One region of the Rummeliibacillus sp. BSL5 genome, then DNA from elsewhere that is predicted to be linked to it. Evidence: riboswitches for the same ligand, from Rfam matches in the RefSeq annotation. Region 1 holds a riboswitch; the other holds the start of a gene.

Region 1 (7,901 bases):
ATTGTAATAATGCGATTTGTATATGAGCTAAGTGATGCTCTTCATGCCAAGCTAATTTGGCCAGTTTTGTCGCAACTGTTATTACACCGTTAGTCTGAAGAGTAAAGTATCGATCTAATTGATCTTCAGTTAAACTATTTCCTAAGTATACGATACGCTCATTTATACCTTCTAAAATTTTAATGGAAGCTTCTACAGGAAGTTTTGTATCTGGTTGTATCGCCCACTTTTCTTCATCAAAAGCAGGAACTGTTGCATTCTCATCTGTTAAAGTTAGTTTTAGTCGTTGATACATGTTCAACTGTGAATCTGCGATGTGATGCACAAGTTGACGAACTGTCCAACTGCCATCACGATAGGTTCTGCTTAATTCCTGATCGTTTAATGTTCCTACTGTTTCTCTTAATCGATTTGAAAAAGTCTCGATTTTACTCAGCCATTCTTGTAGATTTTCAACTGTTACTTTATCAGGGACATTTAGTTTACCAATTGGGTATTTTCTATCCATCATATCCATACCTCCTTATAGTTTAAAAGCTATTCACATCATTGTCTTAAAATAATATGGGCCGTTTTTCTTTTAGGCTTGCATAGAGGGAGAAGGCCTTTTCAAGAATGTGAGGTATTTATCCCCAAGTTTCTCTTTCGCTTCTTCAAAGTGGTTAAGTAATTGTTAAATAACTACTTCTATTGTATGTCAACTTCGTTTGGATCAAATAATGGGGAAGGAATATCAGGTTGTTCTGATAAAATAATTAATTTTCCTTTTATTGGATTAACTTTAATTCTATTTTCCCTAATACGCTCGAACTGAAACTTTATAAATTCTACATTCCCTGTGTTCTAACTGGATAAAAATATCATGAAGGCTAGAAGCATTAGTAATAATTTCAATCATAACATTTTCATCATCCTCCAAAAAAAATGATGAATTTCCAATAGAACCAGTTGGAATAGTATAGCCATCTGTCTAATTCAATAAATGCAAGATCAATTATAAATATTTCGTAAAATGGTAATTGTAAAATAATGCGAAGGATTTTTCCTTTTGTTTACTGTTGATATGAAACAGGTGCCTATAGTAATAACTGGATATGAAAGCTCGATTGATTCTTATTATTACTTTTCAAGGCACATTTTAGAAAATAGGTATTATAAGCAAAATTGGTACGGGTATTTTTTTCTTTTTTACAAGTATTCGAGTATTAGTGTTTGCTTTATTGATTTATTCTTAAATTTAAACAAAAATACTTTTTTATCAAAAAACAGTCAATTTTTTAGCGTTCATACCATATTATAGAAAACTTAAATCGCAGTTACGTGGCCTGACAAGTTATAAGGTTCATTTTTTGCGAAATAATAATATGGCTATTCATTACTGAATAGTAGTTAGAGGAAGGGATTGATGTAATGCTAACGTTAACTATTAATAAGGAGAATAAGGATTATGTAGTAGAGTACCTTTCTAAGAAAGAAAAAGGGGTTTTATGGCTCTCTAAGGATTCCCTTTACGAATCTATTTACAAGCTAGGTCGCAACATTCATCTTAACGATGTGCATTTTCGTATAACGAAGGATTTGCGATTGCCTTTACTTTCTTTTCTGTCGATTGAATATCCTGGTGAACTTTATGAACACAAAATCACCATTATGGATTAAAAATTCAAAGCAAAATTCTAACTAGTATTCCTTGTCATTTCCTTATAATAGGCTGGGAAAATCCTTTCCTTTGGCAAAACCTACACTTTTGTGTAGGTTTTTTATTTTATCCGAAATCCTTTTTATTTGTATTTTAATTAAAATTCTGTTTATTCATTGACGTTTTTTATGTTAATGAATATAATGTAGTCAATACTATATATGAGCATTTGTTCATATATTGCTAGTGAAGTAATTAAGGGCTTAAATTTGCATACATTTAACATATGAATATTTGATCATATATTATTGAGAGGTGATGGGAATGCAAATAAAAGTAAATAGCTTGGTTAAAAAGGGTAGGGATTGTATGAAAGAACAGAAAAAAGAGAAAGGAGGATGAGTAAATTGGAAAACAAAGTAAAACATAAATTTCTGTTAGAAGGACTTGATTGTGCAAATTGCGCGATGAAAATTGAAAAAAGTGTAAATGGTATTCAATCCATTACTTCTTGTAATGTTAATTTTGCCACGAAAACATTGACGATGGAGATGGATAAGGCAAAAGAAATAGATACCATTGAAGAGGCAAGGCGTAATATTCATAGGCTAGAGCCACACATCAATATATTAGAAAAAGGACGGAAAGCAAGAAATACTCATAACCACACTCTGTACTTGGATGGACTTGATTGTGCAAATTGCGCAGCAAAGATAGAAAAAAGTGTAGGAGAATTAGAAGGAGTTACCAGTTCCTCTGTAGATTTTGTATCGAAAAAATTAATAATAGAAGTTTCCGAATCCGCCACTTCGGAACAATTGGTGATAAATGAGGCAGTGAAGCTAATTAACCGGATTGAACCACACGTGAAAGCCATAGAAGAATACGATAAAGATCCCCATGAACACAATCATGAAACTGGAAATATAAAAAAAGTGTTGGTTCGACTGGGAATTGGTATAGTTATAGGCTCGCTTGGCATGTTTACTCCTGTTTCAGGTATATATGAGTTAGCTATATTTCTTCTCGCCTATTTAATCGTAGGTGGGGATGTCATCTATAGGGCCTTTAGGAATATCTTGCGTGGTCAAGTATTTGATGAGCATTTTCTAATGGCTCTCGCAACCATTGGCGCGTTTGCAATCAAGCAATATCCAGAAGGTGTGGCTGTTATGCTGTTCTACCAAGTGGGCGAATTATTCCAAGGCATTGCTGTAAACCGTTCTCGGAAATCCATTGGCGATTTGATGGATATCAGACCGGACTATGCCAATATAAAAGTCGGAAATGAAATAAAAAAAGTTTCCCCTGATGAAGTAAAGATTGGGGATATCATTGTCATTAAACCAGGCGAAAAGGTTCCATTAGATGGAAAGGTCTTAGAAGGAAACTCCATGGTAGACACATCCGCGCTAACAGGTGAATCAGTTCCCAGAGAAGTGCAGTCTGGTTCTGATGTACTAAGTGGGTTTATCAATAAAAGTGGGCTATTGAGTGTAGAGGTAACTAAGGTATTTGGCGAGTCGACTGTTTCTAAAATACTAGATCTCGTACAAAATGCTAGCAGTCGAAAAGCACCAACCGAAAATTTTATTACGAAATTTGCTCGTTATTACACACCGGTTGTCGTTATTGTAGCTGCTGCATTAGCTTTCATACCACCGCTATTGTTAAATGGCGCAACTTTTTCGGATTGGATTTATCGGGCGCTGGTATTCTTAGTTATCTCTTGTCCTTGTGCGTTGGTGGTTTCTATTCCATTAGGATTCTTTGGGGGAATAGGAGCAGCATCTAAGATGGGTATCTTGGTCAAAGGAAGCAACTATTTAGAAGCTCTAAATAATGTGAAGTATGTTGTGTTCGACAAGACGGGTACCTTAACCAAAGGCGTATTTGAAGTCACGACCATTTGCCCATATGGTAATATTTCGAAAGAAGACCTATTGGAATATGCTGCTTTTGCTGAAACTCATTCCAATCACCCAATCGCACAGTCAATACGAAATGCATATGGGAAAGAATTAAGCGTTGACAAGATACAAGAGTACAATGAAATTTCAGGCCACGGTACTGCTGTAACAGTTGATGGAAAAGAAATTTTAGCTGGAAATGCAAAACTAATGAACAAAGAAAACATAGCATTCAAGGAACCTAGTGAGATTGGAACGATTGTTCATATTGCCCTAAATCGTAATTATGCTGGGTATATTGTTATAGCAGATGAACTAAAAGAAGATTCTGTTCAAGCAGTTCGTTCTTTAAAAGAACTAGGCATAAAAAAGACCATCATGCTGACTGGTGATGCAGCATCTGTAGCGAAATCTGTGGGCGAGAAACTTGGGCTTGATGAGGTGCATGCTGAATTATTGCCGCAACACAAAGTAGAAGAAATCGAAAAAATTGATGCCCAGAAAAATTCTAAAGAAAAGTTAATTTTTGTTGGGGATGGTATCAATGATACACCTGTATTAGCTCGTGCTGATGTCGGAATGGCAATGGGAGGATTAGGATCAGATGCAGCGATTGAAGCAGCAGATATCGTTATAATGACCGATGAACCTTCTAAGATACCAGCAGCTATAGGTATTGCAAAACGGACTCGAGTGATTGTGTGGCAAAATATTCTCTTTGCATTAGGTGTGAAAGGTATATTCCTGCTATTAGGTGCCTTTGGCATTGCCACTATGTGGGAAGCAGTTTTCTCTGACGTTGGGGTTACATTGCTAGCTGTGTTAAATGCTATGCGTGTCCTTCGAGTACCGAACCGCTAATTTTCTACCGCAAGAACCCTAAAACTCTAAGTATTAAAAGAGTTTTAGGGTTCTATTTATCAATATTGAGGGCTTTTTTAGTAGATTTTTAATTCAACAAAATAAAAAAAGTTTTAAAAATAGATTGACAGTCAAAAAAAATTCAATTACTATAAGCCTTAGCAAAATAAAGTTGCTCTTATTAAAAACCGTTGAGACGAGGGGTCTAAGATACGGTGGCAAACCAAACTGATATTTATCAGTTCATGGGGCTCAACCTGAGCACAAAATGTACAAAGTTTTGTGAACGATAAGAGGATAAGCAGTTGATATTAATCGAAGCTTTCCTTCTAATGGTTGGAGAGCTTTTTTGTATGCTAATATTTACATTTTTTAGTAGGAGAGGATTATATTGACTGAAAAAATTTTATTTACTTCGGAATCGGTGTCAGAAGGACATCCCGATAAAATCGCAGACCAAATCTCGGATGCTGTATTAGATGCAGCTTTAGCTCAAGATCCATTTTCAAGAGTTGCATGTGAAGTGTTTACGACAACAAATATGGTTATTATCGGGGGAGAAATCACAACTTCTGCCATATTAGATATTGAGAGAATTGCTCGTGACACATTACTTGAGATTGGTTACAGTGATGCACAATTCGGTATTGACGGACATACTTGCAACATTCAAGTACTTGTTCATACACAATCACCAGATATTGCAATGGGTGTCGATTCTTCAAGTGATCTAAAGGAGATTGGAGCAGGAGATCAAGGGATAATGTTTGGCTATGCAACGGATGAAACAGAAACATATATGCCGCTTGCAATTGAAATCGCTCATACCTTGATGAAAAAAGCTTCTTTCTTAAGAAAAATTGGAGACTTTAAATGGGCACGCCCAGATATGAAATCTCAAGTGACGATCGACTATACAAATCCGACTAAACCAAGAATAGAAACAATATTACTCTCTATTCAGCATGATGAAGATGTAAATATGGCTGAATTCAAGAATTATATAAACGAACAGATTGTACAAGAAACAATTCGCACATTTGGAATGAATGAAGATGTAAATACATTAATCAATCCAACAGGACGTTTCGTTATTGGAGGACCACATGGCGATGCAGGTCTTACCGGCCGTAAGATTATCGTGGATACTTATGGAGGAGCAGCAAAACACGGAGGCGGCGCATTTTCAGGGAAAGATTGTACAAAAGTAGACCGCTCAGCAGCTTATGCAGCTCGTTATGTTGCTAAAAATATTGTAGCTGCTAAATTTGCCAAACGTTGTGAAATCCAGCTGTCTTACGCCATAGGGGTTAGTGAGCCAATAAGTATCGCGATTGATACCTTCGGAACAGAAACCGTAGACAAAGATCAACTACTGCAAGCTATTCGCAAGACATTCGATTTAACACCTGGAGGAATTATCAATATGCTTAATCTTCGGAATCCTCAGTTCAAACAGGTAGCAGCATATGGACACTTTGGGCGACATGATTTAAATTTGCCATGGGAACAGCTTGATAAAGTAAGTGCTTTAAGGGAAGCCGTTGCAGGCGATTTAGCAGGAGCAACTCGTTAATGGCACAAGTGCTGCAAGAAATCCTTAACGAAAAATATGATATTTGTTCCCAAGAACGGATGCCGTTGTTTGAAGCGCTCGTTAACTATGCAAAGAAAAATACCACCCCTTTTGATGTGCCGGGGCATAAAATGGGAGCTTTAAAAAGCCCATTAAACGATGTCTTTAGTGACTTTACGATGAAAATGGATGTCAATTCGATGAAAGAATTGGATTTATTAAGCCATCCGTCATCAGTCATTCAAGAGGCACAACAGTTAGCAGCAGAAGCTTTTAGGGCAAAAGAGGCGTATTTTTTAGTCAATGGAACATCGATTGGTATCTTAGCTATGATTCTATCGGCGTGTAAGCCAGGGGATCATATACTGGTTCCAAGAAACTGTCATAAATCAGTAATGAATGGCATAATTTTGAGCGGCGCCTGTCCAGTATTTTTAGAGCCTGAAGTGGATCAACACTTTGGAATTTCCCATGGTGTCTCTGTTAGAACGATTGAAAAGGCATTAACATTACATCCAAACGCAAAAGCTCTGCTCGTTACGTATCCAACTTATTTTGGGACGATGAATGATTTGGAGAAAATTTGCACACTTGCACATAAGCAAAATATAACAGTGATTGTGGATAGCGCCCATGGAACGCATTTATCATTTGTTGACTCTTTGCCCGACCCCATCCAAGCAGGAGCAGACTTGGTCACAATGAGTATGCATAAAACTGGTGGTTCGCTAACGCAAAGTTCTATCTTGCTTTTAAACAGCGATCGAATTTCGAGAGAACAAATTCAAAAATCATTGAATATGCTCCAGTCGACAAGTGCTAGCTATCTTCTAATGAGTTCCTTGGATGTTGCTAGGCATGAATTAGTATTATATGGTGCCATTCGTTATCATTCTTTAAAAGAAATCATTGAACAAACAATCATTGAAATAGAAGAACATACTTCCTTTGAAGTATTAAAGAATAGCTATGTAAAACATAGATTTAGTCAATTGCATGATTATACAAAGCTTGTCATCAGAGTGAATGAAAGCGGACTATCAGGTTTTGAAGTGTATACGCTTCTAAAAGAAAAATATAATATTCAAATGGAATTAGCAGAAGGTTATGTTGTTATGGCTGTAATCACTCCAGCTGATACAAAAGAATCTCTAGAAAAGCTAGTGACTGCTTTAATTGATATTGAGCGCAAATACGGCAAAGGGAAAAGTATCCGATACCCGCATGTTACGCCTTTTAGTGCAAACACTTTACTTTTAACACCGAGAGAGGCTTACTATGCAGAACATGAAGAAATACCCATTCACGAAGCAATAGGAAGAATAAGTGCTGATTCTCTCATGATTTACCCACCAGGAATACCTCTTGTTATACCTGGAGAATACGTTTCAAAAGAAGTTATCGAACAGTATCATTATTATATCCAGAATTTTGGTAATATTTTATCAGATTCACCTAGAAAAAATCATATTACGGTCGTAAAGGAGAAAAAGTAAATGGGTTTAGAATTAAATACTTTAGGAAGACATGTATTAATTGAGTTATACGGGTGTCCAAGTGAAATAATAGAGAATAACGCATTAATTGAACAATATATGTGTGAAGCAGCAGACTATTCTGGTGCAACAATAGTTGAATCTGTTTTTCATCATTTTAATCCGTATGGAGTTTCGGGAGCTGTGATTATATCTGAATCTCATTTAACCATCCATACATGGCCTGAGTATGGTTTTGCATCTGTAGATGTTTATACTTGCGGAGAGTCAGTTAGCCCATGGAAAGCCGGAGATTACTTAGCTGAAAAGCTTAAAGCAAAAAAAGTGGAATCCTTTGATTTTCCTCGAGGAACGGTTGAAAAAATTCGCCAATTTGCTAATCGTGAATTAGGCAAAATTCAAGTGAAACCAGAAGAATA
Region 2 (7,901 bases), 130 kb from region 1:
TAATTGTGGCCCCCTATAATAATAGTATTCATACTTGATTGTTTTCTATCTTTAGTATGTAGTTAATATAATAACTTTTTCAAAAGTAAGTAGCAATGGAAGGAGAAGCGTTATGAAAGAAACAAGACATAAGCACATACGCAAGAAACGGAAATTAAGAAAAGGTAGAGTCTTTTTCTTACTTATCATTGTAGTGCTCATAGCAGCAGGAGCATTTGCGTTTACTCAATATAAAGCAGGATTGAATTTAGCGAAAACATCAGGGGATATGCAGAAAATCGCTAAATTTAACGGAGATCCACAAACTAAAAAAAATGTAGAAAATATTTTATTGCTTGGCGTGGACTCAAGAGGCGAGGCTAACTCAAGAACCGATTCAATGATATTGGTTTCAGTGAATAAAGATACAAACAAAATTAAAATGGTCTCATTTATGCGTGATATATATGCAAGCATTCCAGGATATCAATCGTACAAGTTAAATACAGCATACTATCTAGGAAAAGTAGACTTATTAAAAAAGACGATCCAAAATATGTTCGACGTAGAGATTAACCATTATGCATTAATTGATTTTAAAAGTTTTGAAAAGTTAGTAGATATAGTGGCTCCGAATGGTGTAAATGTATATGTTGATCATGATATGTCTGAAAACATTGGTGTTTCATTGAAGAAAGGTGAACAAACGCTAAATGGTAAGGAATTGCTAGGGTTTTCTCGTTTTCGCCATGATAATAAAGGTGATTTCGGTCGTGTTGATCGCCAGCAAAAAGCTTTAGAAGCACTAAAAAAAGAAGCAATGTCACCAAGAAACTTTAAAAATTATCCAAAACTATTAGGCGCTATTCAAGGATATGTGCAGTCAGACTTAACAGATCAGCAAGAACTTGCATTAATGCTTTCTATCATAAAAGGAGGCAATCCAGATATTACGCGATTGACTATTCCAGTGCAGCATAGTTATGAGTATGGATATTATCCTCAAGCAGGCTCAGTCCTCAATATTAATATTGAGCAAAACCAGCAAGCCTTAGATAAATTTCTTGATTCTTAGTAATTAGAAAGGGTTATAATGGTTGTAGACATTGTAAGCTCGCAAAGAGGGGGATCTTGATTGCAGACAGAGAAAAAATCATTTTTTACCACTCGCTTCATCCAATTTATGGGTGGTAAAAATTTATTATTTGGTTTGATTACTTTATTATTAGCAGGATGTATTATTTGGATTTATGATAGAATATCCTTCATCTTTTATCCGATCGTTGTTTTTCTAAGAACAGTCGTCCTGCCGGTTATATTAGCGGTGATTGCTTACTATTTATTGAGGCCGATTCTTAAAATTCTTATAAAGTGGAAGGTTCCAAAAGTGGGCGGTATCTTCTTGATTTATATTGTAGGAATTGGATTAATTTCTCTCTTTGTAACGCTCATCTTTCCATTTTTAAAAGAACAATTTATGAATTTGATTCAAGAATTCCCAAGCTACTTTATGCAGGTAGTACATTCTGTACAACACCTTTTGGAAGACTCAAGATTAAGTGAAACACTTGCAAAATATAATTTTGATTTGAATTCTGTGTTGAATAATATCTCGAATCAGCTCAATGAAATGGTAAAAGATGCGAGTAGTGAGATTGGGACAGGTCTAGCTAGCGGCGTCACCGGATTTATTTCAACCTTAACAGGAATTATCTTGGCAATTGTTACTGTTCCATTTATTTTGTTCTATCTTTTAAAGGATGGCGAAAATCTACCGAATTATCTATTGAAGCTTTTGCCTCCACGCATGAGAAAAGATACTGCTCATGTTTTGCACGAAGCTGACCATCAAATTAGTAGCTATATACAAGGACAAATCCTAGTGGCCATTTGCATCGGTATAATGGTGACAATTGGATTTCTAATCATTGGCTTACCGTATGCTGTTATATTAGGGGTATTAGCGATGATGACAAGCGTAGTGCCATATTTAGGTCCTGTTATTGCCATTACGCCTGCAGCAATCATTGCAGTCGTCAACGCTCCTATCATGTTACTGAAGTTGGCTGTTGTATGGACAATTGTCCAATTAGTGGAAGGTAAATTTATTTCACCTCAAATAATGGGGAAATCCCTACATGTGCATCCAATAACAATTATCTTTGTATTACTGACATCTGGATCGCTATTTGGCGTACCAGGAGTGGTTTTGGGAATCCCAGGGTATGCAGTCCTTAAGGTACTCGTATCGCATCTATTCTATCTATTCAAAAGACGTTACAATAAATATAACGATCAGCCTTCACTGAATTATGAACTGGATGATTGGGCAAAACTTAGAGAAGAAGAGAAATGAAGTAAAAAATAAAAACATCCTGCAGATGATACGTTTTCATCTGCAGGATGTTTTTTATGCGTGCACTTTATTGAGTGTTGCAAGCCGTCCAATTGCATCTTGAAGCAATGATTCATCTTGCACAAGTGCAATTCGAACATAATTCTTACCAGCTTCTCCAAAGACAGAGCCAGGTACTAGAACAACTCCAGTTTGCTCTATCGTATCAAATACAAAGTCAATATCATTTAGCTCTTGATTAGGATATTTAGCCCAAATAAACATCCCACCATTTGAAGGCGTAACGTTCCAGCCAAGCCCCTCTAGTCCTTCAACTAGGATTTGATGACGTTTTTTAAAGATAAGGCGTAATCTTTCAGTAATCTCTTCAGCATGATCTAATGCTACACATGCTGCGTCTTGTATTGGTTGGAATGTGCCAAAATCGAGATTTGATTTTAACTCATGGAAAATAGAGATAATCTCAGCATTCCCTACAATATATGCGATTCGCGCCCCTGCAAGGCTAAAGCTTTTTGATAGCGAGTTAATTTCAATACCTACTTCTTTTGCGCCCTGCGTAGCCAAAAAGCTTATCGGGCGATCTCCTTCAAAGTAAAACTCAGAATAAGCAGCATCATGAATAACTATAATATTATGCTTTTTGGCAAATTCAACCACTTCCAAGAAAAACTCATCCGAAGGATTTGCTGGGACAGGATTACCTGGCAAGTTTAAAATAAGCAATTTTGCCTTAGATGCGATTTCTTCTGGTACTGCGGAGAAATCCGGTAGGAACTGATTATCTTCTAAAAGAGGCATATAATAAGGGGTTGCTCCAGCCAAATGTATTCCTGCATCATATGCTACATATGCAGGATTTGTTGTGAGTACATAGTCTCCTGGGTTGCAAAATGCTATCGGTAGATGGATTAAGCCCTCTTGCGACCCCATTGTTTGAAGGATCTCCGTTTGAGGATTCAATTCCACATTTGATCTGCGTTTATAATAATCAGCAACAGATTGTGTAAACTTTGCTGTGCCGCTTAATGTATAGCCATACGAATCTGATTTAGCTGCTTGTTTTGATAGCTCTTGGCGAATTCTTTCGTCAGGTGGCAGGTCAGGACTGCCGATGCTTAAATCGATTAATGACGTTCCCATCGCTGCCTTTTTATTTGCGGCAGCTTTTAAATCTCCGAATATGGCTCTTTTAAACATAGCCATTTTTGATGAACGTTCGATTTTCATTGAATTCACTCCTAATCTTATTAACTCTCTATGAGCTTACTATATTTACACTCATAAAGATTATAGAACGAGGCTAAAACTAGAGAGAAATAATAGAAATCTCATTAGTTAAGCTCCGTTTATTTTTCATATAATTTTATCACGATAAGCTGCTATAATACAGATGAAATTAGTATGATACAGATGAATGAAGTTTTACTATTTTTAGTAAATTTAATTTATTCGAAAAATTTTTACAAACAGCGAGGTATATTTGCATAATTTTTGATATACTAATGGGGAAGTTAGTCTATGTGTCTAAATAACTATCATTATAGTTTTGTTAGTGAAGGTAGAGTTTTTTTGATAGAGCAGCTTTTTATTAATCGGCTTTATTAAAAACTATTTACTTTTAACGCATAGAGGTTAATTTCAAGCTTTATAAAAAGAAGCCTTTGCTCTAATTAATAAGTATGAAAGGAGTTAGTGTGATGGGGAAAACGATAAAGTGGAAAATTATTAGTGCAGTTATGGTATTGGTACTAATTAGTCTAGTGGTTTTGAATCTATTTAGTACATATATTGTTAATGAGAAAACTAACAACAATCTTATTTCACAAAGCAAAGCAATAGTAACAGAGATGTCGGCATCTATTGATTACTTTTTACAAGGATATGAAAAAGGTGTTGTTCAATTTTCAGCAAATCAAGAGCTTGAGGGAAATGCGAAACAAATCAACCTAAAACTGTCAGAATTTTTAAATAATTATGATGGAGCTACCTCTGTTTACTTCGCAAAACCTGATAAGCAACTTGAAATTCAGCCTTCTGTAGAATTAGGAGATGATTTTGATCCTACAACGAGAGAATGGTATACAAATGCTGTGAATGACCCCAAAAATGTTTTTTGGACAAAGCCTTATTTAGATGAAGCCACCAAAACATATACCATTACTGCAGCTAAAGCAATAGAGAAGAACGGTAAGTTAATTGGTGTTGTAGGTGCAGATATCCTACTCTCAGATTTATCGAAAGAATTGTCAAAAAGAAAACTTGGTTTTGACGGTTATCCTGTATTAATTGCAGAGGATGGGACAGCTATTGTTCACCCTTCAAAAGAGGGAAAAAGCTTAAGCCGATACAGCTATGTGAAAAAAATGATGGTAAACAAAGAAAAGGTTGGTGTGGTGGAAGCATCAAATCAAGGCAAAAAAATGATTACGGTGTATAACACATTACCTAACTTGAATTGGAAGGTCGCTGCTGTTTATGAAAAGGAAAAAGTAGAACAGGCAGCACACGATATAAGAAACTTCTTTCTTATTTTTTCTATTATATTATTAGCCCTTTTATTTATTGTCTTAATTCTTATTATTTCTTCAATTACTAGACCTATTGCTGTTTTAAGAAAGTTAATGGACAAGGCATCTGGCGGAGATTTAAATGTTGCTGCAACCTATAATGGTTCTAATGAAGTAGGACAGCTATCGAATGATTTTAACTCCATGATAAACAGCATGAAATCCATTGTTCAAGTGGTAAATGGAACATCGCAAGAAGTAGGCCACCACTCTCAGCAACTTAACAAGCTTGTCGAAGAAACAACAGCTTCGAGCGAAGAAGTGACTGCTGCAATTGGAGAGATTGCTAAAGGAGTGAGTAACTCAGCTGAAAAGTCAGATCTTGCATTTGAACATGCTAATGCTTTAAGTAACCAAATTAACCAAATAAAGAATAAGACAATATCAATGCAAGACATTGCTGAACAAGCACAAGGAGTTAACAAAGAAGGCCAATCTCAAATGGAACAATTTCAGGCTGCCTTTTCTAGCTGGGAAAATAATTTAATTAGTATGGCGGAAAAAATAGCATCTTTAGAAAAACAAATACTCTCTATTGATACAGTAATGGAAACCATACGAAATATTTCAAATCAAACGAATTTGTTGGCTTTAAATGCAAGCATCGAAGCGGCTCGTGCTGGTGATCAAGGGAAAGGGTTTGCAGTTGTAGCAGAAGAAGTAAGAAAATTAGCTGAGCAAACTGCTAAAGCCACAGAAGAAGTAAGAGAAACAGTACAGGCTCTGCAAAGAGAATCCAAAATAGTCACTGAACAAATGCATTCAACGAAAGACAAATTTCAAGAGCAGTTGGTTGTGGTAGATTCTACTAGTGAATTGTTTAACAATATCTCTTCTTTAGTTTTGCAGTTAGAAGAGGCCATTGATAATATATCAAATGACACATTTAAGATCACAAGCTATAAAGATGAAGTAATAGACATGATTCAAGAGATGACAGCCACTTCTGAAGAATCAGCTGCAGCTTGTGAGGAAGTAAGTGCCTCTTCTTCCGAACAATTGGCAGCAATTGAAGCAGTTTTAAATTCGGCAGAGAAGCTTTCACACTTGAATAACAAACTTTCTGAATCGATCCAAAAGTTTAATTTATAGTTTTTGAATTATTTGAATTTTTATAATAAGCATGGTACAATCACTATAATTTTATATTTCTTATCAAGAGAAGCTGAGGGGAAGGCCCTATGACGCTTCAGCAACCTCTGTGTATGCAGAAAGGTGCTACATCCTGCAAGATTAAATCTTGGAAGATAAGAGTGCACGCATATCAATGCCCCTTTTCTTCTTGTAAGGAAAAGGGGTTTTTGTTTTATAAAGAAAAGGGGGTTATTTGATGCCAATTAATATTCCGAAAGATTTGCCGGCAACAGATTTATTAAAAAAAGAGAAAATTTTCGTCATGGACGAAAGTAGATCAAATCAACAAGATATCCGGCCTCTAAACATTGCTATTTTAAACCTAATGCCAGAGAAAGAAAAAACTGAAATGCAGCTGCTTCGACTTTTAGGCAATACACCATTACAGGTTACTGTTACATTTTTACATACCGCTACGCATATCTCTAAAAATGTTAGCAAATCCCATTTAGATACATTCTATAAAACATTTAATGAAGTAAAAGAGTTTCGTTTTGACGGATTAATTATTACAGGTGCTCCAGTTGAGACGTTGGCCTTTGAAGAGGTGGATTACTGGGAAGAGATGAAAGAAATTCTTGAATGGTCCAAACCTAATGTCACGACTACACTTCATATATGCTGGGGAGCGCAAGCAGCGCTTTATTATCATTATGGAGTTGAAAAATACACATTAGATCAAAAATGTTTTGGTGTTTTCCAGCATACTGTTCAGGAGTCAACAGCCAAACTAATACGAGGATTTAATGATGTGTTTGTAGCACCACATTCACGCCATACTTCTGTTTCGGTTCACGCAGTGGAAGAACATCCTGATTTATCTGTACTCTCTAAATCAGAACAAGCAGGTTTGTTTATTGCTATATCAAACGATGAAAAAATGATTATGGTAACAGGTCATTTAGAATATGATGCTGAAACTTTAAGTGATGAATTCAAACGCGATTTGGCTAGGGGTAATGACATAGCTATACCGAGTAATTACTATCCAGACGATAACCCTAATAATCAGCCGTTAAATACTTGGCGTTCGCATACACATCTTTTGTTCTCAAACTGGCTTAACTACTATGTTTATCAAGAAACACCTTATGAATGGGCATAGGTTAACTCTCATTCTCTATTGCTTATCTTTCTATTTGTTATAATAGACGAAAGAAGATACAAGAAAAGAGGATTATATGTGTTTGTGACTATTGGTATTTTAGCGCATGTGGATGCTGGAAAAACCACCTTATCCGAAAATTTATTATATCAATTTAATAGCATAAAAGAACGAGGTCGGGTGGACCACCAAAATGCTTTTCTAGACCATCATGCCATTGAAAGAGAACGGGGCATTACGATTTTTGCAGAACAAGGAAGGCTTGAAATGGGAGACGATACATATACCATTATCGATACGCCAGGGCACGTCGATTTTTCTCCAGAAATGGAGAGAGCAATTGCTGTAATGGATTATGCCATACTTGTTGTTAGCGCTTTAGATGGTGTACAGGGACATACAGAAACAGTTTGGTCTTTACTTAGAAAACATGACGTCCCCACCTTTATTTTTATTAATAAAATGGATGCAGATACTGCAAATGGCGAGGCACTTTTACATGAGTTGCGGCAAAACTTGTCAAAGAACATTGTTCCAATAACAAACGAATTTACAAATGGTAGAGTATCAGATCAACTGATTGAATGGATAGCAGAGAGAGATGAAGAAATACTTGAAAATTATTTCAACCAATCTCTACTTGAAGGGGATGTAAAGAAAGCTTTTCAAAAGATGATGATAGAAGGAAAGGCTTTTCCCTGTGCATTTGGCTCTGCCTTAAAAGATGAAGGGATTACCGAATTCTTTGAGCAAATTA

Evidence for each region. Region 1 has a riboswitch for S-adenosylmethionine ahead of metK (methionine adenosyltransferase). Riboswitches for the same ligand answer to the same signal wherever they lie in the genome.
Region 2: it holds a riboswitch for S-adenosylmethionine, as region 1 does, so the genes downstream of both, metA (homoserine O-acetyltransferase MetA) here and metK (methionine adenosyltransferase) in region 1, are expected to answer to the same signal.

Annotation. Positions count from the first base shown of each region.
Region 1 is NZ_JAVGCV010000001.1:720,316-728,216, reverse strand. Features, by position in the region: gene RCJ93_RS03770 (YfiT family bacillithiol transferase) at 1-508, opposite strand, end outside; gene RCJ93_RS03765 (hypothetical protein) at 1,411-1,659, shown strand; gene RCJ93_RS03760 (heavy metal translocating P-type ATPase) at 2,047-4,410, shown strand; SAM riboswitch class I at 4,586-4,706, shown strand; gene metK (methionine adenosyltransferase) at 4,799-5,986, shown strand; gene RCJ93_RS03750 (aminotransferase class I/II-fold pyridoxal phosphate-dependent enzyme) at 5,986-7,482, shown strand; gene speD (adenosylmethionine decarboxylase) at 7,483-7,901, shown strand, end outside.
Region 2 is NZ_JAVGCV010000001.1:587,540-595,440, forward strand. Features, by position in the region: gene msrA (peptide-methionine (S)-S-oxide reductase MsrA) at 1-1, opposite strand, end outside; gene RCJ93_RS03130 (LCP family protein) at 113-1,054, shown strand; gene RCJ93_RS03135 (AI-2E family transporter) at 1,115-2,335, shown strand; gene RCJ93_RS03140 (aminotransferase class I/II-fold pyridoxal phosphate-dependent enzyme) at 2,390-3,565, opposite strand; gene RCJ93_RS03145 (methyl-accepting chemotaxis protein) at 4,036-5,997, shown strand; SAM riboswitch class I at 6,055-6,159, shown strand; gene metA (homoserine O-acetyltransferase MetA) at 6,236-7,144, shown strand; gene RCJ93_RS03155 (GTP-binding protein) at 7,223-7,901, shown strand, end outside.